2 regions of the Micromonospora sp. AKA38 genome follow, and region 2 is predicted to be linked to the other one. Evidence: riboswitches for the same ligand, from Rfam matches in the RefSeq annotation. Region 2 holds a riboswitch; the other holds the start of a gene.
What was found. Region 2 has a riboswitch for ZMP and ZTP ahead of TPA0908_RS24570 (glycine hydroxymethyltransferase). Riboswitches for the same ligand answer to the same signal wherever they lie in the genome.
Positions count from the first base shown of each region.

Region 1 (10,683 bases), 230 kb from region 2:
GGTAGGTGGGCGATGCTGCGGGGCATTGCTCCGGCGGCGACGACGATGGCTTTCCAGGGGTGCCGGTGGGTCCAGGAGAGGTGTTTGCGGACCAGTGGTTCGGCTCGGGTGAGGTCGTGTTCGGAGCGGAGGTGGGCGGCGTCGAGGAGCAGGACGGCGTGTTCGGCGCGCAGGTCGATGGCGGACAGGAGGCGTTGGCGCGGGTTTCGGCGTCGTCGTCGGTGGGGTCGAGTCGCAGGACGGCGCCGTGTCCGTGCAGGGCGGCGGCGTCGCGGATGTCGGCCAGTCGGGCGGGGCTGTCGTGGGGGTGGGCGACGGGCAGCATCGGGTTGCCCCACTGGTGCAGGTCTTCGGCGATGTCGGGCAGCGGTCGTCGGATTCCGGTGGCGGGGTCCGGTAGGCGGTGGGCGTCGACGGCGATGGTCATGTCGCGGTGGACGGTTCGTCGGGCGTGCTGGCTGAAGGTGTGGGCGTCCTGGATGGGTCCGTGTGTGGTGGCGGCGACGTCGAAGACCGGGAGGATGTGGGGCGCCAGGTCGTCGGGGACCTGGTCGAGGGCGTCGAACTCGCCGGCGCGGCCGTGGAGTATCGGGAAGTAGTCCGCCATTGCGCATCGCCCCACACGATCCGACCGACAGTTACTGTCATCGATGGTCCACGCTTCGTGTCCGATCGGCAACCGTAGGTGTGCGGCTGGTGGTCGTGGTGGTGGCAGGATCGGTCGGATGCGGGTGGATGCGGCGCGGGCGGTGGCGGTCGACTGGGTGCGGGAGCGGATGCGGGCGGATCCGTCGGTCGAGGGGGCGTTGTTCAGTGGCTCGACGGTGGGGTTGCCGGGCGACGCGCAGTTGCCGGTGTGGTCGGACGTGGACGTGCTGCTTGTGCGGGACTCCCCCGGCGTGAAGGTGGGCAAGTTCGTCCATCGGGGGGTGTTGTTGGAGGTCAGTTCGGTCACCTGGGCGGAGGTGGGTGAGCCGGAGGATGTGCTGGGGTCGTGGGTGTTCGCGCCGATGTTCCGTACCGATGCGGTGATCGCGGATCCGTCGGGGCGGTTGGCGGCGGTGCGGCGGCGGGTGGCGGTGGGGTACGCGGATCCGGTGTGGGTGCGGCGGCGGTGCGCGGGGGTGCGGCGGCGCATCGAGGACGGGTTGCGGGTGTTGGACGCCGGGGCGCCGCTCGCGGAGCAGGTGTTGGCGTGGGTGTTCCCGACGTCGCTGGTGGCGGTGTGGCCGGCGGTGGCGGGGTTGGTGGATCCGACGGTGCGACGGCGGTTCGTGCGGGCGTCGGAGGTGTTGACGCGGTTCGGGTTCGGCGCGCGGTATCCGCGGTTGCTGGCGGCGGTGGACGGGGGCGGGTTGGGCGCGGGGCAGGTGCGGGAGCATCTGGCCGGGTTGGCGGTGGTGTTCGACGAGGTGGCGCGGCTGCCGCGGGAGGGGTTCGCGTTCGGGGCGGATCTGGGCGCGGCGGGGCGGCCGGTGGTGTTCGACGGTGGGGCGGCGTTGGTGGCGGCGGGGCGGCATCGGGAGGCGATGTTCTGGGTGGTGGTGACGTACGCGCGGTGTCTGGTGGTGTTGGGGGTGGTGGCGCCGGAGCGGGAGCGGGCGTTGCGGCCGGGGTTGGTGGCGGTGTTGGCGGATCTTCAGGTGGTGTCGGCGGCGGATCGGCGGCGGCGCGCGGACGCGGTGTTGGCGTCGTTGCCGGGGTGGCAGTTGGTGGTGGATGCGATCGTGGCGCGCGCTGTGGCAGGGTGAGGGGGACGCGACTGGCGGCACGGGGATGGGTGAACCATCGGGGAGCTCGTCGTGGGGGTCGACCGCCTGGGCCTCCGCGGGCGAGGTGTCGCATGTCTTCTTCTTCGGTGGTTGCGGGTTCGTCGGCGCGGTTGTTGCCGGGTGGGCCGGTGGCGGAGCGGGTGTTGGGTGAGGTCGCCGCGTCGGTGGCGGACCTGCGTGCGGTGGGGGTGACGCCGGCGTTGGCGACGGTGCTGGTGGGTGACGACGACGCGAGCGCGGGTTACATCCGGATCAAGCAGCGGCAGGCGGCGGCGTTGGGGTTCGCGTCGCCGCACGTGCATCTGCCGGCGTCGGCGTCGCAGGCGGATCTGCACGCGGTGGTGGCGGATTTCAACGCCGACTCGGCGGTGCACGGGGTGCTGGTGCAGCATCCGATCCCGGGGGGTCTGGACTACGACCGGGCCCTCGCCGTGGTGGATCCGGACAAGGACGTCGACGGCATGCACCCGGTGAACATGGGTCGGTTGGCGTTGGGGTTGCCGGGGCCGTTGCCGTGTACGCCGGCGGGGATCGAGGCGTTGTTGGCGTTTCACCAGGTGCCGGTGTCGGGCCGGGAGGTGGTGGTGCTGGGTCGGGGTGCGACGTTGGGTCGGCCGTTGGCGATGTTGTTGGCGCAGAAGCGGCCGACGGCGAACGCGGCGGTGACGGTGGTGCACACGGGGGTGGCGGACTGGCCTCGGTACACGCGGCGGGCGGAGATTCTGGTGGCGGCGGCGGGGGTGCCGGGGATCGTGCGGCCGGAGCATGTGCGTCCGGGCGCGGTGGTGGTCGGTGGTGGGGTGCGGTATGAGGGGCGGCGGTTGTTGCCGGATGTGGACGAGTCGTGTGCGCGGGTGGCGGGTGCGATCACGCCGCGGGTGGGTGGGGTGGGTCCGACGACGGTGGCGATGTTGTTCCGTAACGCGGTGCGGGCGGCCCAGCGGCTGACCGGCGTGGTGTGAGGGTCAGCCGAGGTCGACGATGAGGGGGCGGTGGTCGGAGACGGTGGAGGGTGGGGTGTCGACGGCGGTGACGGGTGGGAGCCGGTCGAGGTGGTGGGGGTCGGCGAGGATGTGGTCGAGTTGGACGCGGGGTTGTCCGGCCGGGTAGGTGGGGAGTCGGCCCAGGGGGCGCCAGCGTGACAGCGCGGCGGCGGGGCCGGCGGGGAGGTTGAGGTCGCCGAGCAGGATGCGCGGGGCGGGCAGCGCGCGCAGGGCGCGCACGACGCGGCGTAGTTGCCACATGTTCCAGCCGGGGACGAAGGACAGGTGGGTGGCGGCGACGGTGAGTGGGCCGTGGGGGGTGTCGAGGAGGGCGGCGAGGACGACGCGGGGTTCGTCGCGGAGCAGGACGAGTCCGCCGCGGGGGCCGGGGATGTAGATGGGTGAGCGGACGGGTGCGGCGGGTAGGCGGGTGACCTTCCAGGAGCGGACGGGGTGGCGGCTGATGAGGCCGACGCCGTAGAGGGGTTCGCCGTGGCCGTCGTCGTCGTGGGTGAGGGGGCGGAAGTGTTCGCCGGGGGTGCCGACGACGGCGGCGGCGAAGCGGTGGTGGTCGGCGTGCAGGGCGTGGGCGGCGAGGGCGGTGAGGTCGAGTTTGCCGCTGCGGGTCTGGTCGCGGTCGACTTCCTGGAGGGCGAGCACGTCGGCGTCGAGGGCGGTGACGGCGGCGGCGAGTCGGTCGGGGTCGACGAGCCCGTCGGTGAGGGAGCGGCCGTGCAGCAGGTTGAAGGTGGCCAGGCGCACCTGCACACCCTACGTGGTGGTGGCAGGCTGGTCGGATGGTGAAGCTGTTGTGTTGTTCGGTGCTGGTGTTCGTGGCGGTGGCGTCGGTCGGGTTGTGGGTGCGGCGTCGTCGGGGGCGGTGAGGCTGGCCACAGGGGTGCTCGCGGGTGGTGGCGGGGTGGGCAGAATGCGGCCGTGGATGCCGGGTCGTTGGTGACGTTGCTGGCCGCTGCGGCGTTGGCCGGTTGGGTGGACGCGGTGGTGGGTGGTGGCGGGTTGCTGTTGTTGCCGGCGTTGTTGCTGGCGGCGCCGGGGGTGCCGGTGGCGACGGCGTTGGGGACGAACAAGTTGGCGGCGATCTTCGGGACGTCGACGGCGGCGGTGACGTATGCGCGGCGGACGAGGCTGGACTGGGTGGTGGCGGGTCCGGCGGCGGGGTTGGCGGTGGTGACGGCGGGGTTGGGGGCGGCGTTGGCGGGGGCGGTGCCGGCGGGGGCGTACCGGCCGGTGGTGTTGGTGGTGTTGGTGGTGGTGGCGGTGTTCGTGCTGACCCGGCCGCGGTTGGGGGTGGTGGCGTCGCCGTCGCGGCGGACCCGGCGGCGGGTGGTGGTGGCGGTGGTGGTGGCGGGGTTGGGGGTGGCGTTGTACGACGGGTTGATCGGTCCGGGTACGGGCACGTTCCTGGTGTTGGCGTTCACGGCGTTGGTGGGTGCGGATTTCGTGCACGCGTCGGCGATGGCGAAGGTGGTGAACGCGGGTACGAATCTGGGGGCGTTGGTGGTGTTCGGGGTGACGGGGCACGTGTGGTGGTTGTTGGGGGCGGCGATGGCGGTGTGCAACGTGGCCGGGGCGGTGGTGGGCGCGCGGATGGCGTTGCGGCGGGGTGCGGGGTTCGTGCGGGTGGTGTTGTTGGTGGTGGTGTTGGCGTTGGTGGCGCGGTTGGGTTACGACCAGTGGGTGGCGGTGCGGTGATGGTGGTGCGGGCGGAGCACGACCGGGCGGTGCTGGCCGGGTTGTTGGGTCGGGATCCGGTGTTGCACGCCTACCAGTTGGGTGATCTGGACGATTTCTTCTGGCCGTACACGTCGTGGTTCCGGTCGGGTGACGAGGTGGTGTTGCTGTACCACGGGGTGGAGTTGCCGACGTTGTTGGCGTTCGCAGCGCCGGATCGGGTGGCGGCGTTGTCGGGGTTGCTGGTGGCGGCGGCGCCGGTGTTGCCGGCGCGGTTGTGGGCGCACCTGTCCCCTGGTCTGGAGGCGACGGTGGCGCGGTGGTACGCGGTGTCGGACGCGGCGGCGCATGTGCGGATGGCGTTGACGGAGCCGGGGCGGTTGGCGGCGGTGCCGGCGGTGGGTGAGCCGTTGGGGCGGGCGGATCTGCCGTTGTTGCGGGAGTTGTACGCGGTGGCGTATCCGGGGAACTGGTTCGACGCGCGGATGGTGGACACCGGTCAGTACGTGGGGGTGCGTGCGGGTGGCCGGTTGGTGGCGGTGGCGGGGGTGCACGTGTTCTCGCCGCGGTGGCGGGTGGCGGCGGTGGGGAATGTGACGACGCATCCGGAGGTGCGGGGGCGTGGTCTGGGGGCGGGTGTGGTGGCGGCGTTGTGCGCGCGGCTGCGGGCGTCGGTGGATCATGTGACGTTGAACGTGCGGGTGGACAACGTCGCGGCGGTGCGGTTGTACGAGCGGTTGGGATTCACCCGGGTGGCCGGGTTCACCGAGTGCGCGTTGACCCGGTTGCCCGGCTGACGGGGGCGCTGGGGTGTCAGCGGCCTCGGCTGGGTGAGTCGAAGCGGCCGGCGCGGATCTCCCGGAGTGCGTGGCGGCGGGTGTCGCCGCGCAGGGTGTCGACGTAGAGGCGGCCGCGTAGGTGGTCGGTTTCGTGTTGCAGGGCGCGGGCGAGGAAGCCGCTGCCGGTGATGGTGAGGGGTTCGCCGTGCTGGTCGTAGCCGTGGGCGGTGGCGTGCAGCGCGCGGGGGGTCGGGAAGTAGAGGCCGGGGATGGACAGGCAGCCCTCGTCGTCGTCCTGGAGTTCCTCGGACAGTTCCAGGGTGGGGTTGACGAGGTGGCCGCGGTGGCCGTCGGCGTCGTAGACGAAGACCTGGGTGTTGACGCCGATCTGGGGGGCGGCGACGCCGGCGCGGCCGGGGGCGCCGAGCAGGGTGTCCATCAGGTCGGCGACGAGGGCGCGTAGTTCGGTGTCGAAGGTGGTGACGGGTTCGCTGGGGGTGCGCAGGACGGGGTCGCCGATGATCCGGATCGGGCGCATGGTCATGCCCGGAAGGCTATCCGTTGCTTACCGGTGCGGGGGTGCCACCCGCCGGTGGGAGCAGGCCGGTGTCGGCGATGCGGTCGCGTAGTGGGCGGTGGCGTAGGGCGGTGAGCACGGCGTACAGCTCGTCGGCGAGGGGTACGGGCAGTTCGGTGTCGAGGTGGCGCATGGCGGCGGTGGTGGCGGCCCATTCGGCTTCGACGGCGGGCAGCAGCGTGTGGGCGCGGTCGGTGAGGGTGACGATGCGGTGGCGGGCGTCGGTGCCGGGGGTGAGGGTGACCAGGCCGGCGCGGCGCATGCCGGCGACGGTCTGGCTGGCGGCGGAGTGGGTGACGCCGACGCGGGCGGCGAGGTCGCGGATGGGTAGTGGTCCGTCGGTGACCAGGGCGCGGACCAGGGGTGAGTAGCGGGGCCGGTAGTCGGTGAGGCCGAGTCGGTCGTGGACGGCGGCGACGTCGCCGTCGAGCAGTTCCAGGACGTGGCGCAGCAGGGTGCCGAGGGCGTCGCGGTGGGGGGCGGTCACGTCCGCTAATGTAACAGCGCTGTTGTTTTCGGTGCGGGGAGGACCTGGGGCATGTATCCGCCGATCGAGCCGTACGCGTCGGGGCACCTGGACGTCGGTGACGGCCAGCGCGTCTACTGGGAGACCTGCGGCAACCCGGCCGGCCGGCCGGCGCTGGTGGTGCACGGCGGTCCCGGCTCGGGCGCCGACGCGTCGTGGCGGCAGTTGTTCGACCCGGCCGCCTACCGGGTCGTGCTGTTCGACCAGCGCGGCTGCGGGCGCAGCACCCCGTCGGCCGCCGATCCGGGGACCGACCTGTCGGTGAACACCACCGGCCACCTGGTGGCCGACATGGAGGCGCTGCGCGTGCACCTGGGCGTGCCGCGGTGGCTGCTGTGCGGCGCGTCGTGGGGCTCGGCGCTGTCGTTGGCGTACGCGCAGGCGCATCCGGGGCGGGTCACCGCGCTGGTGCTGTTCAGCGTGGTGGCCAACACCCGCCGCGAGATCGAGTGGGTGACCCGGGACATGGGCCGGGTGTTCCCGCAGGAGTGGGCGCGGTTCCGCGACGGGGTGCCCGAGGCCGAGCGGGACGGCGACCTGGCCGCCGCGTACGCCCGACTGGTCAACGACCCCGACCCGGCGGTGCGGGAGCGGGCGGCGCGCGACTGGTGCGACTGGGAGGACGTGCACGTCTCCCTCGCCGGCGGGTACGCGCCCAGCCTGCGCTACGCCGACCCGGTGTTCCGGTACGGGTTCACCCGGCTGGTCACCCACCACTTCGCGAACCTGGGGTTCGTGCCGGACGGTCAGTTGCTGCGCGACGCCGGCCGGCTCGCCGGCATCCCCGGGGTGCTCGTGCAGGGCCGCCTGGACGTCAGTGGCCCGCCGGACATCGCGTGGCGGTTGACCCGGGACTGGCCGGACGCCCGGATGGAGATCGTCGAGTCCGGCGGGCACGGCCGCGGCCACGGCGTCGGTGAGCGGGTGGTGGCCGCCCTGGACGCGTTCGCCGCCGCCTGAGGCCCGCGGCCGGGCGGGTCAGCCGGCGGCCAGCAGCGCGCGTACCGGGGCGGCTTTCGCGGCGGCCTCGGCGACCTCGGCGGCGGGGTCGCTGTCCCAGGTGATGCCGCCGCCGGCCCACAGGTGCAGCCGGTGGGCGTCGGCGGCGGCGGTGCGGATGGTCAGGCCCAGGTCGAGCCGGTCCGGCCCGACCCAGCCCAACGCGCCCATGCCGGCGCCGCGTCCGACCGGCTCCCGCGCGGCCACCTCGGCGAGCGCGGCGTGCTTCGGCGCGCCGGTGACCGACCCGCCGGGGCAGACCGCGCGCAGCAGGTCGGCCAGGCCCAGGCCGTCGGCGGGCGCCGCGGAGACCGTCGACTCGGCCTGCCACAGGTCGCACCAGCGGCGTACGGCGAACAGCTCGTCGACCCGGACGGAGCCGGTGCGGGCCACCCGGGCCAGGTCGTTGCGTTCCAGGTCGACGATCATGATGTGTTCGGCGCGTTCCTTGGCGGAGGCGAGCAGGTCGCGGCGGCCGGCGGCGGTGGCCGCGCGGGTGCCCTTGATCGGGCGGGTGACCAGCCGGCCGTGTTCGGTCGCGACGAGTGTCTCCGGGGAGGCGCAGCCCAGCGCCCAGCCGGGCCCGGTGAGGGCGCCGCCGTAGCGGGCGCCGGGCAGCGCGGCGAGGCGGCGCAGCGCCGGGCGCGGGTCGCCGGTGTAGTCGGCGGCGGCGTGCCCGACGAGGTTGACCTGGTAGACGTCGCCGCGGGCGATGGCGGCGCGGACCGACTCGACGGCGGTGGCGTGCGCGTCCGGCGTCCAACTGTCGCGCCAGTCCCCCAGCCGCCAGCCGGTCGGCGACGGTGGCCGGTGCGGGCGGTCGCCGTGGTGGTAGACGACCACGACCAGGTCGGGCAGCGCCGGCAGGGGCGTGGGCGCGCCGGTCGGCGCGCCGACGGCGTACGCGCCGGCGGCGGCGGACAGGAACAGCGCCGCCCCGCACGGCCCGTCGGCGGTGTGCCGGCCGGGCCGCGACAGGTCGTCGACGTCGACGCCGTACGCGGTGAGGAAGCGTTGCGCGAGGTCGGTGGGGTCGCCGCCGTCGCCGAGGCGCCACTGCAACCGGGCGGTCTCGACCAGCCGGGACCGGCAGCCGGGTGGCGCGCCGGGCACCGCGACCGGCACGTGTGGGAGCGCTTCCACACCGTCTGGACCGTTCCGCCTCATCCGTTCAGCCGATTCTGGGTGAACAAGCCGCGACCTTGCTCGGTGTTGCGCGGTTGAGCTTGGTACTGTGCGTCACTGGTCATGTGAACCATGACACAGTGCCCCCACAGTCCGGAGAACCCGATGTGTCAGCACCAGCCCACCTGCCCCTCCGCCGACGCGACCGACCGCGAGGCCGCCCGCGTCCTCGCCTGCTTTCCTGAGCAGGGCTGGAGCCTGCTCTGCAACGGCGTCATCATCTTCGAGGACACCGGTGAGCTGCTCCCCGACGGGCGGACCATCGCCCCGCACCGGGGACCGGCCCGCCACGCCCTCGTCGCCTGAGCAATCACACAGCGTCAGTGAGCGTACGCGCCGACGAAGCCCGTCGGCGCGCCGGCCGGGGCGGCGATCCACCACCGCCCCGGCGTGCACGCCCTCAGTCCTCGAACGCCTCCGGCGCGGGACACGAACAGACCAGGTTCCGGTCCCCGTACGCGCCGTCCACGCGCCGCACCGGCGGCCAGTACTTCCCCGCCCGGTCCACCGCCCCCGGATAGGCGCCCACCGACCGCGGGTACGGGTGCGGCCACTCGTCGCCGGACACCATCGCCGCGGTGTGCGGCGCGTTCGACAGCGGACTGTCGCCCGCCGGCCACTGCCCGGACCCCACCTGGTCGATCTCGGCGCGAATGGCGATCATCGCGTCGCAGAACCGGTCCAGCTCGGCCAGGTCCTCACTCTCGGTCGGCTCCACCATCAACGTGCCCGCCACCGGGAACGACATCGTCGGCGCGTGGAAACCGTAGTCGATCAGCCGCTTCGCGACGTCGTCGACGCTCACCCCGGTCGCCTTCGTCAACGGCCGCAGGTCCAGGATGCACTCGTGCGCCACCAGGCCCTTGTTGCCGGCGTACAGCACCGGGAAGTGCTCCCGCAGCCGCACCGCCACGTAGTTCGCCGCGAGCACCGCCACCGCGGTGGCCCGCGCCAACCCGTCGGCGCCCATCATCCGCAGGTACGCCCACGGGATCGGCAGGATCCCCGCCGACCCGTACCGGGCCGCGGAGATCGCCGGCCGGCCGTCGACGGGCGCGCCCACCGGGTCACCGGGCAGAAACGGCGCCAGGTGCGCCCGCACCGCCACCGGACCCACCCCCGGCCCGCCGCCGCCGTGCGGAATGCAGAACGTCTTGTGCAGGTTCAGGTGCGACACGTCCGCGCCGAAGCGCCCCGGCTTGGCGAACCCGACAAGCGCGTTGAGGTTCGCCCCGTCGACGTACACCTGACCGCCGGCGTCGTGGACCTTCGCGCACAACTGGGCGATGCCCGTCTCGTACACGCCGTGCGTCGACGGGTACGTCACCATGATCGCCGCGAGGGCGTCCCGATGCTTGTCGATCTTCGCGTCGAGGTCGACGAGGTCGACGTTGCCGTCGGCGTCGCAGCCCACCACGACCACCCGCATGCCGGCCATCACCGCCGACGCGGCGTTCGTGCCGTGCGCCGACGACGGGATCAGACACACGTCCCGGTGCCCCTCACCCCGGTCCCGGTGGTACGCGCGGATCGCCAGCAACCCGGCCAGCTCCCCCTGCGACCCGGCGTTGGGCTGCACGCTGACCGCGTCGTAGCCGGTCACCTCCGCCAGCCAACCCTCCAACTGGGCGATCAACTCCCGGTAGCCGGCGGTCTGCGCGTCCGGCGCGAACGGGTGCAGGTGCGCGAACTCCGGCCAGGTGACCGGCTCCATCTCCGTGGTGGCGTTCAGCTTCATCGTGCACGACCCCAACGGGATCATGCCCCGGTCCAGGGCGTAGTCGAAATCAGCCAGCCGCCGCAGGTACCGCAGCATCGCCGTCTCCGAGTGGTGGCTGCGGAACACCGGATGGGTGAGCACGTCACCGGTGCGGGCCAACCCGTCGGGCAGCGCCACCTCCACGTCACCGTCGACACCGTCGACGCCGAACGCCGCCCACACCGCCCGCAGGTGCGCGTCGGTGGTCGTCTCGTCGCAGGACACCCCGACCCGGTCGGCGTCCACCAGCCGCAGGTTCACGTTGCGCGCCGCCGCCGCGGCCACCACCTGCGCGGCCCGACCCGGCACCGTCACGGTGACCGTGTCGAAGAACGCCACGTCCGCGACATCGACACCGCCGGCACGCAGCCCGGCCGCCAACCGCGCCGCCGCCGCACGGGTACGCCGGGC
Region 1 covers NZ_BNEI01000005.1:1,459,095-1,469,777, forward strand. Annotated here, with positions in the region: partial or broken gene TPA0908_RS23365 (beta family protein) at 1-607, opposite strand, end outside; gene TPA0908_RS23375 (hypothetical protein) at 726-1,751, shown strand; ZMP/ZTP riboswitch at 1,749-1,830, shown strand; gene TPA0908_RS23380 (bifunctional 5,10-methylenetetrahydrofolate dehydrogenase/5,10-methenyltetrahydrofolate cyclohydrolase) at 1,844-2,734, shown strand; gene TPA0908_RS23385 (endonuclease/exonuclease/phosphatase family protein) at 2,738-3,517, opposite strand; gene TPA0908_RS23390 (sulfite exporter TauE/SafE family protein) at 3,692-4,468, shown strand; gene TPA0908_RS23395 (GNAT family N-acetyltransferase) at 4,468-5,244, shown strand; gene def (peptide deformylase) at 5,261-5,770, opposite strand; gene TPA0908_RS23405 (MarR family winged helix-turn-helix transcriptional regulator) at 5,781-6,290, opposite strand; gene pip (prolyl aminopeptidase) at 6,342-7,289, shown strand; gene TPA0908_RS23415 (chorismate-binding protein) at 7,308-8,495, opposite strand; gene TPA0908_RS23420 (DUF5999 family protein) at 8,619-8,819, shown strand; gene gcvP (aminomethyl-transferring glycine dehydrogenase) at 8,914-10,683, opposite strand, start outside.
Region 1: it holds a riboswitch for ZMP and ZTP, as region 2 does, so the genes downstream of both, TPA0908_RS23380 (bifunctional 5,10-methylenetetrahydrofolate dehydrogenase/5,10-methenyltetrahydrofolate cyclohydrolase) here and TPA0908_RS24570 (glycine hydroxymethyltransferase) in region 2, are expected to answer to the same signal.

Region 2 (19,373 bases):
GTCCACCTCGGCGCGCGCCCGGGCGGGCACCTGCGGCAGCTTGCTCTTCACGTCCGGGCAGGTCACGGTCGGGGTGCCGGCGCCGGCGCCGCCCCCCTTGGTCTGCTGGCACTCGGCCGCCGACATCTGGCCGTCACCCCAGTGGTTCCGGACCCAGCGACCGTTCTGCCAGGTCCGGGTGGTGCTGCCCTGGCCGCCCGGCGCGGTCGCGCCCGCACTCGGGGCCACGCAGGACGCCGAGGCCGCGCGGGTGGTCGTCCGCCGGTCCTGGGCGGACGAGATCTGGGTGACGGCGACGATGCCGCCGAAGACCGCGAGCGTGCCGACCACGGCCAGCATCCGCTTGCTCCGCGCGTTACCGGATGACCGGCGCGCCCGTGTGGACCTGCGCATCGAATTGTTCTCCTTCTCGATCCGGTAGTTGACTGGTGATCCCGGCGGAATTCTTCGGGGTGAGATCACTGCGACGTCGGAGCCGCGCGTCAATGGCCGACGGTGCCCTTTCCGCACCGTCTCCGCGCCGTCCGGGCGCGGCGGAAGATCTGCGTCCATTCCCGCTTAGGTACGGAGGGCCGACGGCGAAGGTTCAACCGGGGATCGGAAAAAAATCGGCGGGCCGGCCGGTGGCCGGAGCGGGCCGGTCAGTCGACGCAGAGATGGTCGAAGGCGAAGCCGCCGTCGAAGGACTCCCGCCGGTCGGCGAGGCGCCGCACCTGCTCGCGCAGTTCGGTCCGGTCCATCAGGGACGCCTCGTCGGCGGCCGGGTCACGCAGCTTCTCCCCCAACGCCGTGACGGCCAGGTCCTCGGCGAGCCGACCCGGATCCACCCCGCAGGAGAAGCCGCGGGACGTCAGTCGCACCCGCTCCACCCGGCAGCGACCGGGCCGCACCTCGACCCAACTCCAGCCCTCGGCCGGGCCACCGGTCCACCGCACGTGCAGGCCGCGCACGATCGGGTCGGCCAGCCGGCCCGCCACGTACGCCTGGACCGCGGCGGCGCGGGCCACCGCGCCGAGGTCGTTGACCGGGCCGCGCCGGCCGTCCGGCAACCGGCCCACGATGTCGCGGAACCCGACCGTCTCCCCGCCGTCCGGCCCGGTGCCGGCCGCGTAGGCGCGGGCGTCGAGCACGTACTCGACGAACCGGCGAACCTGCTCGCCGCCGAGCGTCGGTGACTCGACGCGCAGCAACGGCAGGCCCACGGCGTCGCAGACCGCGTCGGTCAGCCGCTCGGCCCGGCGGGCCGGCGAACCGTCCGGCACGGGCGCGGCGAACCGTACGGCGAACCGTGGCCGACCGGTGTCGGCGGCGCACACCACCAGGTCGAGGCCGGCCCGGCCGGCGGTGCTCCACTGGCTGCCGGTGACACCGGGCGGCCGGCCCTGGACCAGCTCGCCGAGGCGCCGGTCGGCGTACCCGAGGTGGCCGGCGCGGGCCAGCCGCGTCGGCGTGGCGGTCGGGATCGGCCGCAGCCAGGAGGCGGCCACGCTGCCGGTGCTGGTCATCTCGCACAATCCGTCCGTCGCTCGGTCGACGTCCGAGTGTATGGCGTCGATCATGGCGATCGCCTCGGCGGTGCGGAGGAATCCGGGCACCCGTCGGGCGGTGCGCCGTCAGGGTCGGCCCTCTAGGCTCGGCGGGTGCACAGCGGACGGACCCCGGAGCGATTCACCAAACGCAGCCTCGTCGCCGTATCCCACGCCATCGAACGAGCGGCGCTGGCCGAGGCGGAGGACGGCCCGCTCGTCGTGTTCGCGCTGTTCCAGCGGCTGCCGTACTTCGCCCGGGAACGGGAGATCTACCGGCGGATCGCCGACCGGGCCGCCGCGACGGTGGTCGCCATGGTCGGCGGCCCGCCGCCGGACCTGCCCGACCGGGTGTACGGGGTGGCGTTGGACGAGGCGGAGGATCTGGCGCGGGAGTGGAGCGTGGTGGCGCTGACCCCACGCTTCGGCGGCACGCTGGTGGCGTACGACCGGGCCGAGGTCGCGCCCGCGCCGACGCTGGAGGCCGGTCGGCTCTTCGACGGCCGCTGGGGGTTCCGCCGCGACGCGGCGCTGCACGAGGTCATCCGGCTGCGCGAACAGCTCGCCGAGCGACTGCCCGGCCCGGCCCGAACCGCGCTGGACGAGGCGGTCGCCCGGGTACGGGACATCCCGGCCGCGCCGGGCGAGTCCCGGGCCGAGGCGGCGCTCCGGCTGCTGGCCCGGCGCGGCGACCGGAACGCGCGACCGGCCGAGCCGACGGACGGGATGCTCGACGAGCCCGCCCTGCGCCGGTGGACCGGCACGGACGGGGTGACCGCCTCCGGCACGCTGCCGGTGGCGCTGGTCGGCCTGCGGGTCGACGAGCCGGCCGGCGCACCGGAACGCTTCGGCCGACGCAGCACCGCCCGGGAGGGCCAGGCCGTGCTCGGCGCGGTCACCGGCGTGCTGCGGCCGGTGGACCGGGCGGTACGCGTCGCCGACAACGAGTTCCACCTCGTCCTGCCCGCGCTCTCCGAACCGGAGGCGTTGGCCGTGGTGGGCCGGCTGCACGAGGCGATCTCGGCGCTGGCGCGGTCGTACCCGTTCGTCGCGTACACGATGCACGCCGCGGTCGCGGTGACCACCCGACGGCCGCTGCCGACGGACGACCTGCGGGCCGCCGTGGAGTGGGCGGTGCGGGAGGGGGTGCCGGTGGCGGGTCTGCCGCCGGAGCCCGCCCCGGCCGGCGCCCGCTGACCGGTCGTCCGCCCACCACTGTCACGCCACGGCACCGGGGCGAGGGGAGCACGTCGTGCGGGTGGTGTCGCTGGTGCCGTCGCTGACCGAGGCGGTCGCGGCGACCCGGCCGGAGGTGCTGGTCGGCGCCACGGACTGGTGCACGCACCCGGCCGGGCTGGACGTCGCCCGCGTCGGCGGGACGAAGTATCCCGACCTGGATCGCGTCCTCGCCCTCGCGCCCGATCTGGTGCTGCTCAACGAGGAGGAGAACCGGCTGGCCGACGCGGAGGCGCTGCGCGCGGCCGGGGTGCCGGTGCGGGTCACCTTCCCGCGTACCGTGCCGGAGGCGCTCGACCAGCTCGGCGCGCTGGTCGGGGCGCTCGGCGTGTCGGTCGAACCGTCCTGGCTGCGGGCCGCCCGCCGGGCCTGGGCCGCGCCGCCCGTCCCCGAGCACGTCCGGACCGCGGTGGTGCCGGTGTGGCGCCGCCCGTGGGTGGTGCTGGGCCGGGACACGTTCGCCGGGGACGTGCTGCGTCGGCTCGGCGTGGCCAACGCCTGGGCCGACGACCCCGAACGCTATCCCCGCCCGGCGCTCGACGCGCTGCGCGCCCGGTCGCCGGAGCTGGTGGTGCTGCCGGACGAGCCGTACCGGTTCACCGCCGACGACGGACCGGAGGCGTTCCCCGGGGTGCCGGCGGCGCTGGTCTCCGGCCGGCACCTCACCTGGTACGGCCCGTCGCTGGCCGAGGCGCCGGCGCTGCTCGCCGCGCAGCTCGCCTCGCCGGTCTGAGGCGGCGCCCCGGTCAGGCGATCGGGGTGGCGTGCACCGGGTCCAGCTCCCTCAGCGTGGTGTCGTCCACGTCGTACCCGACGGCGTTGTGCACCGCGACCACGCCGGCGACCTGACCGGCCAGCCGGCCGGCGAGTTCGACGGCGCTGCGTCGGTCCAGCCGTCCGTCCAGGGCGACCTCACCGCCGCGGACCTGGACCGTGACCAGGCCGTCCCGGACGGCGAGCACCCGACGCAGCACCTCCTGGACCACGTCCTCGCGGATCTCCGCGTCGGAGCGCAGGTGCACCCGGAGCAGGTCGCCGCGGGTCACGATGCCGGCCAGCCGGCCGAGGTCGTCGAGGACCGGCAGCCGCTTGACCGCCTCCCGGTCCATCAGCCGGGCGGTGGCCGGCAGTGACGCCCGCCCGTGGGTGGTGACCGCTGGCGCGGTCATCAGGTCCCGGGCCACCAGCGCGCCCGCCTTCTCCCGCGCGGCCCGCCGGCGCCGCCCCTCGAACACCCGGCGTTCCTCGAGGCGGCCGGACCACTCCACCTTGTGCAGCAGATCCGCCTCGGAGATCACGCCGAGCACCCGGTGGAACGAGTCCACCACCGGCACCCCGCTGACCCGCTCCCGCACCAGCACGTCCACCACGTCCCGGTACGGCGTCTCCGCGTCCACCGTCGCGACGTCCCTGGTCATCACGTCGGTCACCTGCCATGTCCTCATCACGACCTCCTCGCACGGGTCCCTCACCCGGCGACGCTAGGCGGCCCACGGACGGCGCGGCAGGGGCGGCGGACCGGTTGCGGACGGGTCGACCGGACCGGGTCGGGACGGGACCAAGGACCCGGTCCTCAGGGCCCCGACGGCCCTGCTCCGGATCACCGCGCGGGAGTGGAATGGAACTGCCACCGGGAAGCGCGGTGCGAGGCACAGAAGGGACGTGGACACCATGACCGCGACAATCGAGCGGACCCCCGCCGACACCATCGCTCCGGCGGTCGAGACCCCCCGCCAGAAGGCCACCCGGTTCGTCTGGGCCGGGCTGCGGATCGCCCTGGGCTGGATCTTCCTCTGGGCGTTCCTGGACAAGATGTTCGGCCTCGGCCACGAGACCCCGGCGAAGAACGCCTGGATCAACGGTGGCAGCCCGACCAAGGGCTTCCTCGGCTTCGGCGTGGCCGGCCCGTTCGAGGGCGTCTACCACGACATCGCCGGCGCGGCCTGGGCGGACTGGCTGTTCATGCTCGGCCTGCTCGGCATCGGCGTGGCCCTGCTGCTCGGCATCGGCATCCGGATCGCCGCCGTCGCCGGTGGGCTGCTCCTGGTGCTGATGTGGACGGCGGTGCTGCCCCCGGAGAACAACCCCGTCATGGACGACCACCTCATCTACGCGGGCCTGCTCGCCGGCCTGGCCCTGGTCGGCGCCGGCAACACCCTCGGCCTCGGCCGGGCCTGGGCGAAGCTCCCCCTGGTCCAGCGCCTCCCCTGGCTGAGGTGAGCGCAGGTCGCCCCCGGGGCGGGCGTCGCCGGCAGGCGGCGCCCGCCCCGTCGTGCGACCGGCTCCGCCCCGCCGACGCGGCCCGGGTGGGGGACCGGCGCGTATCGGCCGGTCGCGATCCGGCAGGATCGACGGTGACCACACCGTCAGCACCGAGGAGACCCGCTCATGGAGAAGCCCGAGGTTGGCCCGATCGAGGGCGCGCCGCCCGCCGATCTCGTCGTCGAGGACCTCACGGTCGGCGACGGCCCGGAGGCGCACGCCGGCCAGCTCGCCAGCGTGCACTACGTGGGCGTGGCCCACTCCACCGGCCGCGAGTTCGACGCGTCGTGGAACCGGGGCGAGACGTTCGAGTTCCCGCTCGGCGGCGGCCAGGTCATCGCCGGCTGGGACCAGGGCGTGATCGGCATGAAGGTGGGCGGCCGGCGGCGGCTCACCATCCCCCCGCACCTGGGCTACGGCGCCCGGGGCGCCGGCGGCGTCATCAAGCCGAACGAGACGCTGGTCTTCGTGGTGGACCTGCTCGGCGTGCGCTGAGCCCCGCCACCGGCCGCCGGGCCGTCGGCGCGATGCCGGCGGCCCGGTCCCGTGGTCAGGCCGCGGCGCAGGTCAGCAGCGCCCGCGCGGGGCCCGACTCACGCACCGGCACGACCCGGTGCAGGCCGGTCACCCGCAGCACCCGGGCGACCACCGGCGCGGGATCGACGAGCACCAGCTCGCCACCGCGCGCCCGGACCCGCAGGTGCGCGGCGGCCAGCGTGCGCACCCCGGCGGCGGAGAGCAGCCGCACGCCGGACAGGTCGACCCGCACCACCGGCCGCGCCGGCGCGGCCCACAACGCGGCCCGGAACGCCGCCACGGTGGCGATGTCGATCTCGCCGACCGGACGCAGCTCGACCACGTGGTCGAGCACCTCCGTCGCCACCTCGAAGCGGTCGTCTGTCATGCCCCAAACCTACCCTCCCCCACCGACAGTTTCCGCTGCTCGGCCCCGGGGTTCCGGGTTGCGCCCGGGTGCCGACCCCGAGCCGTCTCAGGGTCATCCCGCAGCCGCCCGCCGGCCCGGCCGCGCGGCCCGCGGGGAGCGCCCCCGACCACCGTGGGGCGGACCGGCGGACCGGCGGACCGGACACGCCGCGGCGGACTCCCCCGCGCCGCGTCGGCCGGGTCACAATGAGCCGATGGCCGTTCCCCGCCCGCGCGTCCCCCTGCTGATCCGCCCGGTCCGTGAGCCGGCCACCGTGCCGCCGCCGCTGGCCGGGGCCTGGGCCGCCACCGACACCCGGCTGGACCGGGCCGACCTGCTGCCGCTGCCCGAGGGCGGCCACGGCCCGGAGGACGTGGTGATCGACGCCGAGGGGCGGGCGGTCAGCGGCGACGAGAACGGCCGGCTCTGGTGGTGGCCGGCCGACGCGCCGGCCGGCACCCGCCCGACGCTGCTCGCCGAGACCGGTGGCCGGCCGCTCGGCATCGAGCTGGACCCGGTCGACGGCGGGCTGCTGGTCTGCGACGCGTACCGGGGGCTGCTGCGGGTCGACCCGACCGGGACGGTGCACGAGCTGACCGGCACCGCGCCGCCGGTGCATCTGGCCGACAACGCCGCGGTCGCCCGGGACGGCACCGTGTTCTTCACCGACTCGTCCGACCGCTTCCCGCTCTCGCACTGGAAGCGGGACCTGCTGGAGCACCGGCCCAACGGGCGGGTGCTGGCGTACGACAGGCGCACCGGACGCACCGACGTGGTGGCCGACGGGCTCTACTTCCCCAACGGGCTGGCGCTCACCCCGGACGAGTCGGCGCTGATGCTGGTCGAGACCGCCACCCACCGGCTACTGCGGGTGGAGTTGCCGACCGGGCGGGCCACCGTGCTGACCGACCTGCCGGCGTACCCGGACAATGTCTCCGCCGTCGGCGACGGGACGTACTGGATCGCGCTGCCCAGCCCCCGACTGCCGATCATGGAACGGTTGCTGCCCCACCCCCGGGTCCGGCAGCTCGTCGCGCTGCTGCCCGGGGCGGTGCAGCCGCAGCCGCGCCGTTACGGGCTGGTCGCGCTTGTCGACGGCGCCGGGCGGGTGCTGCGGACGCTGCACGGCCCCGGCGGCGCGTACCCGATGGTGACCGGCGTCCGGCAACACGGCCGGCAGCTCTGGCTGGGCAGTCTGACCGCGACCGGCGTGGCCCGCGTCGACCTGGACTGAGGTCGACGTGGGCCGGCCCGCGCGGACGCGGGCCGGCCCGTGGCCGTTCCTCCCCCGGTTCAGCCGCCGCTGTTGCTCGCCGACGGGGTGGGCGCGGGCGACGACCCGCCGGCCACCGCGCCCGGGTGCGGCGTCGGGCTCCGCGTGGGCTTCAACCCCGCCGGTACGGGCAGCGCGCTGCCCTTGGCGAACTCGTCCCAGCTCACGTTCCAGGCGGTGAAGCCGTTGCCCTGCTGGAGCTGCACCTCGGTGCCCTTGACGGTCACCAGGTCACCGACCTGCGTGACGCCCATCAGCCAGTCCGCTCCGGCGGCGGAGACGTTGGTGCAGCCGTGCGAGGTGTTGTTGTAGCCCTGCTCCCCCTCCGACCACGGCGCCGAGTGGATGAACTCGCCGCCCCAGGTCAGCCGCTGGGCGTCGTCCACGTCGACCACGTAGCCGCCGTCCGGCTCGCCGCGGGTGTCGAACGTGGTGTGCTCGTGCTTCTCCATGATCACCATGGTGCCGCTGGAACTCGGCGTGCTCGGCTTGCCGAGGCTGACCGGCAACTTCCTGAGCACCTTGCCGTCCTGGTAGACGGTCATCTGCTTGGTGGTGTTGTCGATGTCGAGCGACACCTGCCGGCCCACCCTGGCGGTGGCCACCCGGTCGGTGTCACCTACCGCGTCCTTCCCGATCGGCAACCCCTCCAGCGCGCTGCGCACGCTGATCCGGGTGCCGGGCTTCCAGCGGTCCGGCGCCCGGTACTCGGCCTGCTTGCCGTCCGCCATCCACGACCAGGTGCCCGGCTGCGGCGGGTCCGTCCTGACGAACAGCCGGCGCTGCACGTCCGCCCGCGCCTGTTCCGGAATGGGCGGATCGAAACCGAGTACGACCGGCATCGCCGTTCCGTACGTCTGCTTGTCCTGGAGATACAATTCGCTGGTGACGGCCGGTTTGGTGGATTTGGCCATCGTCGTGAACGTCGTCTTCCGCGTCGTGGTCTTCCCGGAATCGCCGCTCACGGTCACCTCGGCCGTGTACGTCCGGGAATTCGCCAGCGGGCGGTCCGGCACCCAACCGGATCCGTCCTCCCGCGCCTGGGCCGGCACCGGGCGGCCCTTGTCGTCGGTCAGCTTGACGCCGGTCACCTTGCCGTTGCTGGCCTTCGTGCCCACCTCCGCGCTGATCGGCACGTCGCGGGCCCGGTCGGCCGGCGTCACCGTGACCGACGGCGGGGCCGCCTCGGCCCGCTTCGCCACCGACTTCGGGCCGGCGGTGCACGCGCCGACCGCGAGTGGCGCGACCGCGACGGTCATCGCGAAAAGCGTCAGTCGCCGCCTCACAAACATATTCCGTCCCCCATTTCGGCACCCCCTCGCCCACATTCTGTAGGCCCGTCGTCACGGTGTGGCGCCTTCGGCGGAATTGCTCGGAAACGGCTGCGTGAAATGGGTCGGTGGCGGCCGGATCGGGAGTCGGCGGGCCCGACGACCGGTATCGCCCGTCCCGGGTGTGGCGCTCCCCTGCGGACGGCCGCAGCCCCCGGTCCGAGGGCTGCGGCCGTCGCGGTCAGACGTTGGCGATCAGCAGGGCGGGGCGTTCGACACAGTCGGCCACGTGGCGCAGGAACCCGCCGGCCACGCCGCCGTCGCAGACCCGGTGGTCGAAGGTGAGGCTGAGCTGGGTCACCTTCCGGACCGCCAACTGCCCGTCGACCACCCAGGGCTTGTCCACGATCCGGCCGACGCCGAGCAGCGCCGCCTCCGGATGGTTGATGATCGGCGTCGAGCCGTCCACCCCGAACACGCCGTAGTTGTTGAGCGTGAACGTCCCGCCGGTCAGCCGGGCCGGGGGCAGCGTGCCGGCGCGGGCCGCCGCCGTGGTCTCGGCCAGCGCGGCGGCCAGCTCGCCGGTGGTCAGCCGCTGGGCGTCGCGCAGCACCGGCACGACCAGGCCCCGGTCGGTCTGCGCGGCGATGCCCAGGTGCACGCCGGCGGACTGCACGATCCGCTGCCCCTCGGTGTCGACGCGCGCGTTGAGCTGCGGATACCTCCGCAGGCCGCTCAGGCAGACGCGGGCCAGCAGAGCCAGGATGCTCACCGGCGCGTCCGGGGTGGCGGCGTTGATCGCGGCCCGGGTCTCCAGCAGCCCGGTGGCGTCCACGTCGACCCAGATGGTCACCTCGGGGATCTCCCGGCGGCTGCGGGAGAGCTTGTCGGCGATCGCCTTACGGATGCCGGTGAGCGGGACGACCACGTCGCCGTCGCCGGCCGGAACGAGCCCGACGTGCGCGTCCGGCGCGTCCGGCACGGCCGCCAGCCGGGCGGTCGGCGCGGCCAGCGCCGTCTCCACGTCCGCCCGACGGATCACACCGCCCGGCCCGCTGCCGCGCACCGACGCCAGATCGATCCCCTGCTCCCTGGCCAGCCGCCGCACGATCGGCGAGATGACAAGCGGCGCCGACGCCGGGTCACCGGTCCGCGCCGGATCGGGCGTCCGGTCCGGCGACGCGGTCGAGCCGGCCGGGACCGACGAGCCGGCCACCGTCAGCGGGTCGGTCCCTGCCGGCGAGCCGGCCGCGAGCGCGGGACCGGGCTCCGCCGGGGCGGGTGCGCCGGGTTCGGGGGCCAGCGCCAGGCGGGGTCGGCGACGCCGCCGGCCCGCACCGCCGTGCCCGGTGCCGTACCCGATCAGGACGTTGCCGGAGCCGGCCCGCTCCTCCTCGCGGTAGGTGGCGTGCGGGTCGGGGGCGTCGCCGCCGTCGAGCGGCGCGATGGTGATCAGCGGCTGGCCGACCGGGCGGACCTCACCCGCCACGCCGTGCAGCGCGACGACCCGGCCGGCGTACGGGCAGGGCACGTCGACGACGGCCTTGGCGGTCTCCACCTCGACCACGCTCTGGTCCACGGTGACCACGTCGCCGACCGCGACCCGCCACTCGACGATCTCCGCCTCGCTGAGCCCCTCACCCAGGTCGGGCAGGAGGAAGTCACGGGTCCCCACGGCGGTGCGTTCGCTCATGCCGTGCTTGCCGGGCATGCCCTCACGGCCCTCGCTCCGCTCGGTGCGTTCGCTCATGCCGAGCCGACCGGGCATGCCCTCACGGCCCTCGCTCCGCTCGGTGCGTTCGCTCATGCGGCTGCCCACCGGGTGTCGGGCTGGTCGTCCCACTGCAACCGGGCCACGGTGTCCAGCACCCGGTCCACCGAGGGCAGGTGGGTGTGCTCCAGCATCGGCGCCGGGTAGGGGATGTCCAGCCCGGACACCCGCAGCACCGGCGCGTGCAACGCGTGGAAGCAGCGCTCCTGCACCCGGGCGGCGATCTCGGCGCCCACCCCGGCGAAGCCCTGCGCCTCCTGGATCACCACGCAGCGGCCGGTACGGCGCACCGACGCGGTCACCGTGGCGTCGTCGAACGGCACGATGCTGCGCACGTCGACCACCTCCAGGTCCCAGCCCTCCTCGCGGGCCGCCTCGGCGGCGGCCAGCGCCACCGGCACCGCCGGCCCGTACGCGACGAGCGTCGCGTCGGTGCCCGGCCGGCGCACCACGGCGGTGCCGATCGGCGCGGTACGCGCCGGCAGCTCCGCCTCGCCGCTGGAGAAGTAGAGCTTCTTCGGCTCCAGGAACACCACCGGGTCCGGATCGTCGATCGCGGCGCGCAACAGCGAGTACGCGTCGTCGACGGTGGCCGGGGTGACCACCTTCAGGCCGGGGGTGTGCGCGTAGTACGCCTCGGACGAGTCGCAGTGGTGCTCCACGCCGCCGATGCCGCCGGCGTACGGGACCCGGATGACGATCGGCACGCTGAGCGCGCCACGGGTGCGGTTGCGCAGCTTCGCCACGTGCGAGGCGATCTGCTCGAACGCCGGGTACGCGAACGCGTCGAACTGCATCTCGACCACCGGCCGCAGCCCGGACATGGCCAGGCCGACCGCGAAACCGACGATGCCGGCCTCGGCGAGCGGGGTGTCGAAGCACCGCTTGTCGCCGAAGCGGGCCTGCAACCCGTCGGTGATCCGGAAGACGCCGCCGAGCTGGCCGACGTCCTCGCCGAAGACGAGCACCCGCTCGTCGTCGAGCAGCGCGTCGGCGAGCGCGGCGTTGAGCGCCTTCGCCATGGTCACGGTGGCCATCAGGCGTCCCCCTCCTCGTCGCGGGCCGCGGCCAGCTCGGCCCGGACCAGTTCCCGCTGCTCGACGAGCTGCGGCGTGGGCTCGGCGTAGACGTGCTCGAAGAGGCTGAGCGGGTCCACCGTCGGCTGCTCGTCCATCCGGCGGCGCAGCGTGGCGGCGTACGCCTCGGCCTCCTCGGCGACCGCCGCGACCGCGGCGTCGTCGAGCACGCCCCGGGCCCGCAGGTACGCCTCCAGCCGGGCGATCGGGTCGCGGTCACGCCACGCCTCGACCTCGTCGGCGTCCCGGTAGCGGGTCTGGTCGTCGGCGTTGGTGTGCGGCTCCATCCGGTAGGTGTGCGCCTCGATCAGGTACGGGCCCCTGCCGGCGCGGGCGTGCGCGACGGCCCGGTTCAGCACCGCCAGCACGGCCACCGGGTCGTTGCCGTCGACCTGCTCGCTGGGCACGCCGTAGCCGACTCCCTTGTACGCCAGGCTCGGCGCGGCGGTCTGCCGGGACAACGGCACGCTGATCGCGTACTTGTTGTTCTGCACCAGGAAGACGACCGGGGCCTTGAACACGGCCGCGAAGTTGATCCCCTCGTGGAAGTCGCCCTCGCTGGTGGCGCCGTCGCCGATGAACGTCAGCGCCACGGTGTCCCGGCCCTGGTACGACTCGCCGTAGGCGAGACCGGCGGCGTGCACGCACTGGGTGGCCAGCGGCGTGCACTGCGGCGCGGTGCGGGTGACGGCCGGGTCGTAGCCGCAGTGCCAGTCGCCGCGCAGCAGGGTGAGCACCTCGACCGGGTCGAGGCCACGCGCGGTCAGCGCCATCGACTCCCGGTAGGTGGGGAAGACCCAGTCTGAGTCGCGCAGCGCGAGCACGCCGCCGACCTGGCAGGCCTCCTGGCCACGGGCGGACGGGTAGACGGCGAGTCGCCCCTGCTTGGTCAGCGCGGTGGCCTGGGTGTCGAAGCGGCGGCCGACGACCATCCGCCGGTACATCTCGCGCAGCGTCTCGACCGGCGGTTCCGGATAGTCGTCGCGGGGCGGCAGCGGGGTGCCGTCCGGGTCGAGCAGCCGAACCGGCTCGGGCTGCGGCAGCAGGCCGGCCGACGGGTCGGGGACGGCCGGGGTGGCCGGCCGGCGGGTGCGCGGGGATGCCCTGCGGACCGCCTGGGGTGTGGTCGTCACGGCGGGGACCTCCTGGACGTGTGGTGGACCTATGCTCCTGCCCATGGATGATTGACTCAACATCCGCGCTGAACGCGGGACGAATGGCACGGGAGGGTGAGCGAAGTGAGCCAGGAGACCGGCACCACAGCGGGCGCGACGGGCGGAACGGGACGTTCGGCCGGCCCGCTCGACGAGGTCGACCGGCGGATCCTGCGCGAACTGGTCGCGGACGCCCGGCTCTCCATCCGGACGCTCGCCGACCGCGTGCACGTCTCGCGCACCAACGCGTACGCCCGGGTGGAGCGGCTGCTGCGCGACGGCGTGCTGGCCGGCTTCACCGCGCGGGTCGCGCCGGAGCCGGCCGGGCTGGGCACCTCGGCGTACATCGCGCTGACGATCGAGCAGAACACCTGGCGGGAGGTCTCCGCCGAGCTGGCCCAGGTGCGCTACATCGAGCACGCGGCGCTGCTCAGCGGCGAGCACGACGTGCTGGCGCTGGTCCGCGCGCCGGACAACGCCACGCTGCGCGACGTGGTGCTGGACCGGGTGCAGAGCATCGCCGGGGTGCTCTCCACCCGCACCTGGCTGGTCTTCGAGGAGTTCGACGGGACACTGAGCCCCTGGGCCTGACGGCTCACCGCTCCGGCGGCGACTCCAGGCCCTCGCGGTCGGCCAGCTCCAGCAGCGGCGCCAACGAGTGTCGCCGACCGTCCAGGCCGGCGTGCGGGTCACCGCGGTCGGCGAAGCGGGCCGGCATGCTGAGCACGTCGAAGTCCTCCGGCCGGGCGTCGTCCAGCTCGGCCCAGTCCAGCGGCGCCGACACCAGCGCCCGGGGCGTGGGCCGGATAGAATACGCCGACGTCATGGTGTGGTCGCGGGCCATCTGGTTGTAGTCGACGAAGACCGGCCGGTCACGCTGGTCCCGCCACCAGGTGGTGGTGACCAGGTCCGGTCGCCGGCGTTGCATCTCCCGGCCGAGCGCCAGCACCGCCCGCCTGCACTCGCCGAAGCTCCACCGCGGCTCGACCGACAGGTAGACGTGCAGGCCTCGGCCGCCGGTGGTCTTCGGGTACCCCTCCAGGCCCAGCTCGGCGAGGAACGCACGCACCTCGTGGGCCACCGGCACCACCTGGGCGAACTCCACGCCCGGCATCGGATCCAGGTCGATGCGCAGTTGGTCGGGGTGCTCCACGTCGGCCGTCGACACCGGCCACGGGTGGAACCGCAGCGTGCCCAGGTTCGCCGCCCAGATCACCACCGCCAGTTCGCTGGGCGCCACCTCGTCGGCGGTCCGTCCGCTGGGGAACGTGATGTGCGCGGTACGCACCCAGTCAGGTGCCCCGGCCGGCAGCCGCTTCTGGTAGAACGCGTCGCCCCGGTTGGTCTGCCGGGTGGCGATCGTCGCGCCCTCGAACACGCCGCGCGGCCAGCGTTCCAGCATGGTGGGCCGGTCCCGCAGCGCGCGCAGGACGCCGTCGCCGACGGAGAGGAAATAGCGCACCACGTCCAGCTTGGTCAGCCCGCGCTCGGGAAAGTAGGGCTTGTCCGGGCTGGAGACGCGGACCAGCCGCTCCCCCACCCGGATCTCCTCGGCCGCCGTGGTCGCCATCCCACCCACCGTAGGGCACCGACCGCCGGCGCGCGGGCATCCGTCAGGTGATCAGCAGGATTCCGACCACGATCAGCGGCACCGAGACGAACAGGAAGATGCCGACGCCGGTGAGCACCCGGCCGCCGCCGCCGTCCTCCCGCTCCGGCGCCAGCCCGAACGTGGACCGGGCCGGCAGCATGCCGATCCGGCTCAGCGTCAGGTCACCGGTCATCCCGATCACGGCCCCGACCAGCATGAACGCCACGCCGACCCGGTGCACGAAGTCGCCGCCGCTGAGCGCCACCCAGACGCCCACCGCCACCGTGATCGCCACCACCGCGACCACGAAGAGCACAAGGGCCTCCCGCAGCCCCTGAACCACCGTCGACATGCGCACCTCCCCCGGCCGGGCCGCCCGACCCGGCCGACATCTTGCCGGATCGATGCGCACCGCGCTGCCCCGTCCGGCTGGCGGGTGGCGGCCTGCGGCACAGTCCACCGGCTACTGGGCGGCGGGCCAGGCACCGGGCACCGTCCGGCACTTCCGCTCGACGGAGCGCCGGCGCGGTCACCCGCGCCGGGCGTCGGGTACGGGGAGCCGCATGGCGGAGTTGGCAGCGCTCTGGATCGTCCGGCACGGTGAGAGCACCGCGAACGTCGCGGCCACCGCGGCCGCGACGTCCGGCGCCGAACTGATCGACCGCTCGCCACGGTCTGACGGCCGACACGCGACGACGAGGGTGTGTGTAACACCACACCACGCTCGCGCGCTGAGCCGGTGAAGGGCGTGCAGTCTGCGCGTCCTCCACCGGATCGGCCCCCTGGGAGTACGTGTGAACAACCTTCGTCGCAAGACACTGGCCGCCGCGTCCGCCGTGACGCTCGGCGCCGGCCTCGCCGTCACCGGCGGCCTGGCGCCGGCGGCAGCCGCCGGACCGGAGACGTCGTACCTGGTCCTCGCCCCGCAGGGCGCCACCACCGGCAAGGCCGCCGCCCGGGTGGCCGCCGCCGACGGCACCGTGGTGGCCGCCTACGACCAGATCGGCGTGCTCGTCGCCCGCTCGACCAACCCGGACTTCGCCGCCCGGGTGGCCGGCGCGGGCGTCGAGTCGGTCGCCTCCACCGCCGGCCTGGGCACCGCCCTCGACGAGGGCGAGACCGTCGAGGTCTCGGCGGCGCAGGCCGCCGACGCCACCGGCGACCCCACCAAGGAGCCGCTCTACGGCCAGCAGTGGGACATGGACATGATCCACGTCCCGCAGGCCCACGCGGTGACCACCGGCCGCCCGGACGTCGTCGTCGGCGTCCTGGACAGCGGCATCTCCAGCACCCACCCGGACCTGGCGACCCAGATCGCCAAGGACAAGAGCACGTCCTGCGTCGGCGGCGTCACCGACACCACCGAGGCGGCCTGGAACCCGACCAACAGCGACCACGGCACCCACGTGGCCGGCACCATCGCCGCGGCGATCAACGGGGTCGGTGTCACCGGCGTCGCGCCGGGGGTCAAGGTGGCCGCCGTCAAGGTGGTCAACGACGACGGCTACATCTTCCCGGAGGCCGCGGTGTGCGGGTTCCTCTGGGCCGCCGACCACGGGATGCGGCTGACCAACAACAGCTACTACATCGACCCGTGGGAGCTGAACTGCCGTAACGACGCGCGGCAGCGCCCGGTGTGGCAGGCCGTGCAGCGGGCGATCCGCTACTCGCAGTCCAAGGGCGTGCTCAACGTGGCGTCCGCCGGCAACTCGAACTACGACCTCGCCCACAAGATCACCGACACCGGCAGCCCGAACAACGGGACGCCGGAGGAGCGCGAGAACCTGACCAACGCCTGCCTCGACCTGCCGGCCGAGGCGCCCGGCGTGGTGACCGTGGCCGCGGTGGGCCCGACCGGCGCGAAGAGCTACTACTCCTCGTACGGGCAGGGCGTGATCGACGTGACGGCGCCGGGCGGCGACACCCGGTTCCGGACCCAGGGCGCGCGTTCCACGTCGACCGACGGCATCCTGTCGACCACCTTCAACACCGTCACCCGCACCAACGGGTGGGGCTACAAGCAGGGCACGTCGATGTCCGGCCCGCACGCCACCGGTGTCGCGGCGCTGGCGCTGTCGGCGCACCCGGGCATGACCCCGGGCCAGCTGTCGTCGTTCCTGGAGCGCACGGCGACCGCCAAGCCCTGCCCGGCGGGCGTCTACAACCCGGTCCCGCTGATCCCGACGGGCCCGAACGCGTACGACGCGACCTGCTCCGGTGGGGCGCGTAACGGGTTCTACGGCGCCGGCGTCGTCGACGCGTACACCGTGGTGAAGTAACCGACCGCAACCACGGACCGGGCCCGGCGTGATTGCCGGGCCCGGTCCGTTTGTCCTGGTCGGACGCCGAGGACGGGCCGGCGAGCCGGCGCGGGAAGGTGGTCACGCAGATCCTCGAGGCGCTGACGGTGCACACCTACCCGGAGAACGAGGTGATGGCGGACGTGCTCTGCCTCGAACTGCACGCCATGAACGCCGACGACGAGCGGTTCGTGGCCAGGACGACGGTGCTGATGGAGAACGTGCTGCACCACGTCGAGGAGGAGCAGGAGTGGTTCCCGAAGGTGCGCGAGGCGCTCGGCCGGAACCAGCTCCAGGAGATCGGCCAGCGCATGCTGGACCTGCGGCCGACGGCGCCGAAGACGCCGACCGCCCCGAAGCCGCTGAAGAAGGCGCGCGACGCCGTGGACGCCTGACGCGCAGGTGAGAAGGGGCCCCTTCTCGACGCGAGGCGTTAAGAAGGGGCCCGCCCTTGGACCCGGGCCGGCCGGGCCCGCAGGTCCGGTCCGGGGTCGACCGCTAGGATCGACCCGGGCCGTGACTGGCGCGTGGAGATGGAGCACCATCGGGGAGCGGCCTCGTCATGAGGACGCATGCCGAGCGCCTGGGCCTTCCGCACGTCACCAGGAGGTCGCATGTCGCACAACGCCGAGTCCACCGCCTTCCGCAGCGCGCTGGAGGTGATCCGCGCCGTCGAGCCGCGGGTGGCGGACGCCATCGGGGCGGAGTTGGCCGACCAGCGCGAGTCGCTGAAGTTGATCGCCAGCGAGAACTACGCCTCCCCCGCGACGCTGCTGGCGATGGGCAACTGGTTCAGCGACAAGTACGCCGAGGGCACCGTCGGTCGTCGCTTCTACGCCGGCTGCCAGAACGTCGACACCGTCGAGGCGCTCGCCGCCGAGCACGCCCGGGAGCTGTTCGGGGCCACCCACGCGTACGTGCAGCCGCACTCCGGCATCGACGCCAACCTGGTCGCCTTCTGGGCGATCCTGGCCGACCGGGTCGAGTCCCCCGCGCTGAAGAAGGCGCAGAAGCGCCACGTCAACGACCTGACCGAGGAGGACTGGTTCGCGCTGCGCCGGGAGTTGGGCGACCAGCGGATGCTCGGCATGTCGCTCGATGCCGGCGGCCACCTCACCCACGGGTTCCGGCCGAACATCTCCGGCAAGATGTTCGACCAGCGCAGCTACGGCACCGACCCGGCCACCGGTCTGATCGACTACGACAGGGTGGCCGAGGCGGCCCGGGAGTTCCGGCCGCTGATCCTGGTCGCCGGCTACTCCGCGTATCCCCGGAAGGTCAACTTCCGGATCATGCGGGAGATCGCCGACTCCGTCGGCGCGACGTTCATGGTCGACATGGCGCACTTCGCCGGTCTGGTCGCCGGCAAGGTCTTCACCGGCGACTTCGACCCGGTGCCGCACGCGCACATCGTCACCACCACCACGCACAAGTCGCTGCGCGGCCCGCGCGGCGGCATGGTGCTCTGCGGCCCGGAGCTGGCCGACCAGGTCGACCGGGGCTGCCCGATGGTGCTCGGCGGTCCGCTGCCGCACGTGATGGCCGCCAAGGCGGTGGCGCTGGCCGAGGCGCGGCGCGCCGACTTCGCCGACTACGCGCAGCGGATCGTGGACAACGCGCAGGCGCTCGCCGACGGGTTGCTGCGCCGGGGCGCGACGCTGGTCACCGGCGGCACCGACAACCACCTGGTGCTCATCGACGTGTCCGGCTACGGCCTGACCGGCCGGCAGGCCGAGCAGGCGCTGCTGGACTCCGGCATCGTGACGAACCGCAACGCGGTGCCGCAGGACCCGAACGGCGCGTGGTACACCTCAGGCATCCGGATCGGCACGCCGGCGCTGACCACCCGGGGGCTCGGCGCCGCCGAGATGGACGCGACCGCCGAGCTGATGCACACCGTGCTCGACCGCACCAGCCCCGGCACCGGCCCCGACGGCGCCCCGTCCAAGGCGAAGTACGTCCTGGACCCGGCGGTGGCCGAGCAGGTCGGCAAGCAGGCCGCCGACCTGCTCACCCCGTTCCCCCTCTACCCCGAGGTGAACCTGACCTGAGCCCGCCCGCCATCGAAGTCGATCAAGGAGTTTGCGTCAGCCGGCACGCCGGAACCGACGCAAACTCCTTGATCAACGAGGGGGTGGGGGGTGGGTCAGCGCAGGGGGCGTTTGAGGTGGTAGCGGTGGACCTCGGTGCTGCCCTGCACGTTGTTCACGTCCTCGGCGGCGGTGACCAGCTCCCAGCCCTCCCGGCCGACGCGGTTGAGGTGCGCGACCGCGGTGTCGCCGTACGCGGTCACGTCGGTGCGGGACCCGTCCGGGCCGTACCAGACGAACGAGACGTGGAAATTCCGGCCCTGCCCCTGATAGCGGCGGACCAGCAACGCGTACTCCCAGGCAACCATCCGTCCATTATCAACGGACACCGGGTCGCCGGGGAACACGGGTGGTGCCGGAACCACGACCCTGCGGCGTCAGGCCGGCGCGCCCACCGCGGCCGTGGTGTCCGCGACCAGCGCCGCGAGCCGGTCCAGGCCCACGTCGATCTGCGCCGGGGTGACCGCGCTCACCGACAGCCGCAACGCGTTCACCGGCGTGCCGGCGTCGTAGAAGTGCGCCATCGGGGTCCAGAGCACGCCGTACTCCCGGGCCGAGCGGTGCAGCAGCGCGTCGTCGACCGGGAACGGCACGGTGACCACCACGAAGAAACCGCCGGCCGGCACGGTCCAGCCCACCGGCCCGCCGGCCGGGAAGCGGCGGGCCAGGCCGTCGACCAGGTGACGCAGGTTGCGGCCGTACGCGGCCCGCTCCCGGACGTTCGCGGCGACAAGTGAACAGTCGTGCGCCAGCAGCGCGCCGCCGATCACCGCCTGGCTGATCGGGGACGTGTTCACCGTGACCATGCTCTTGATCTTGGCGAGCTGGTCGGCGAGCGGGCCGACGGTGCCGTCCGCGCCGCCCACCCGCTGGTCGGCGACCACGTAGCCGACCCGCG
Region 2 covers NZ_BNEI01000005.1:1,687,806-1,707,178, forward strand. Annotated here, with positions in the region: gene TPA0908_RS24480 (hypothetical protein) at 1-393, opposite strand, end outside; gene TPA0908_RS24485 (PDDEXK family nuclease) at 642-1,505, opposite strand; gene TPA0908_RS24490 (DICT sensory domain-containing protein) at 1,641-2,723, shown strand; gene TPA0908_RS24495 (helical backbone metal receptor) at 2,779-3,495, shown strand; gene TPA0908_RS24500 (CBS domain-containing protein) at 3,509-4,207, opposite strand; gene TPA0908_RS24505 (DoxX family membrane protein) at 4,425-4,982, shown strand; gene TPA0908_RS24510 (FKBP-type peptidyl-prolyl cis-trans isomerase) at 5,151-5,519, shown strand; gene TPA0908_RS24515 (anti-sigma factor antagonist) at 5,575-5,928, opposite strand; gene TPA0908_RS24520 (SMP-30/gluconolactonase/LRE family protein) at 6,164-7,183, shown strand; gene TPA0908_RS24525 (L,D-transpeptidase) at 7,243-8,514, opposite strand; gene TPA0908_RS24530 (dihydrolipoamide acetyltransferase family protein) at 8,735-10,186, opposite strand; gene TPA0908_RS24535 (alpha-ketoacid dehydrogenase subunit beta) at 10,297-11,301, opposite strand; gene pdhA (pyruvate dehydrogenase (acetyl-transferring) E1 component subunit alpha) at 11,301-12,506, opposite strand; gene TPA0908_RS24545 (Lrp/AsnC family transcriptional regulator) at 12,579-13,085, shown strand; gene TPA0908_RS24550 (DNA polymerase domain-containing protein) at 13,090-14,064, opposite strand; gene TPA0908_RS24555 (hypothetical protein) at 14,108-14,437, opposite strand; gene TPA0908_RS24560 (S8 family peptidase) at 14,880-16,364, shown strand; gene TPA0908_RS24565 (hypothetical protein) at 16,463-16,780, shown strand; ZMP/ZTP riboswitch at 16,892-16,981, shown strand; gene TPA0908_RS24570 (glycine hydroxymethyltransferase) at 17,000-18,436, shown strand; gene TPA0908_RS24575 (hypothetical protein) at 18,532-18,783, opposite strand; gene TPA0908_RS24580 (aminotransferase-like domain-containing protein) at 18,853-19,373, opposite strand, start outside.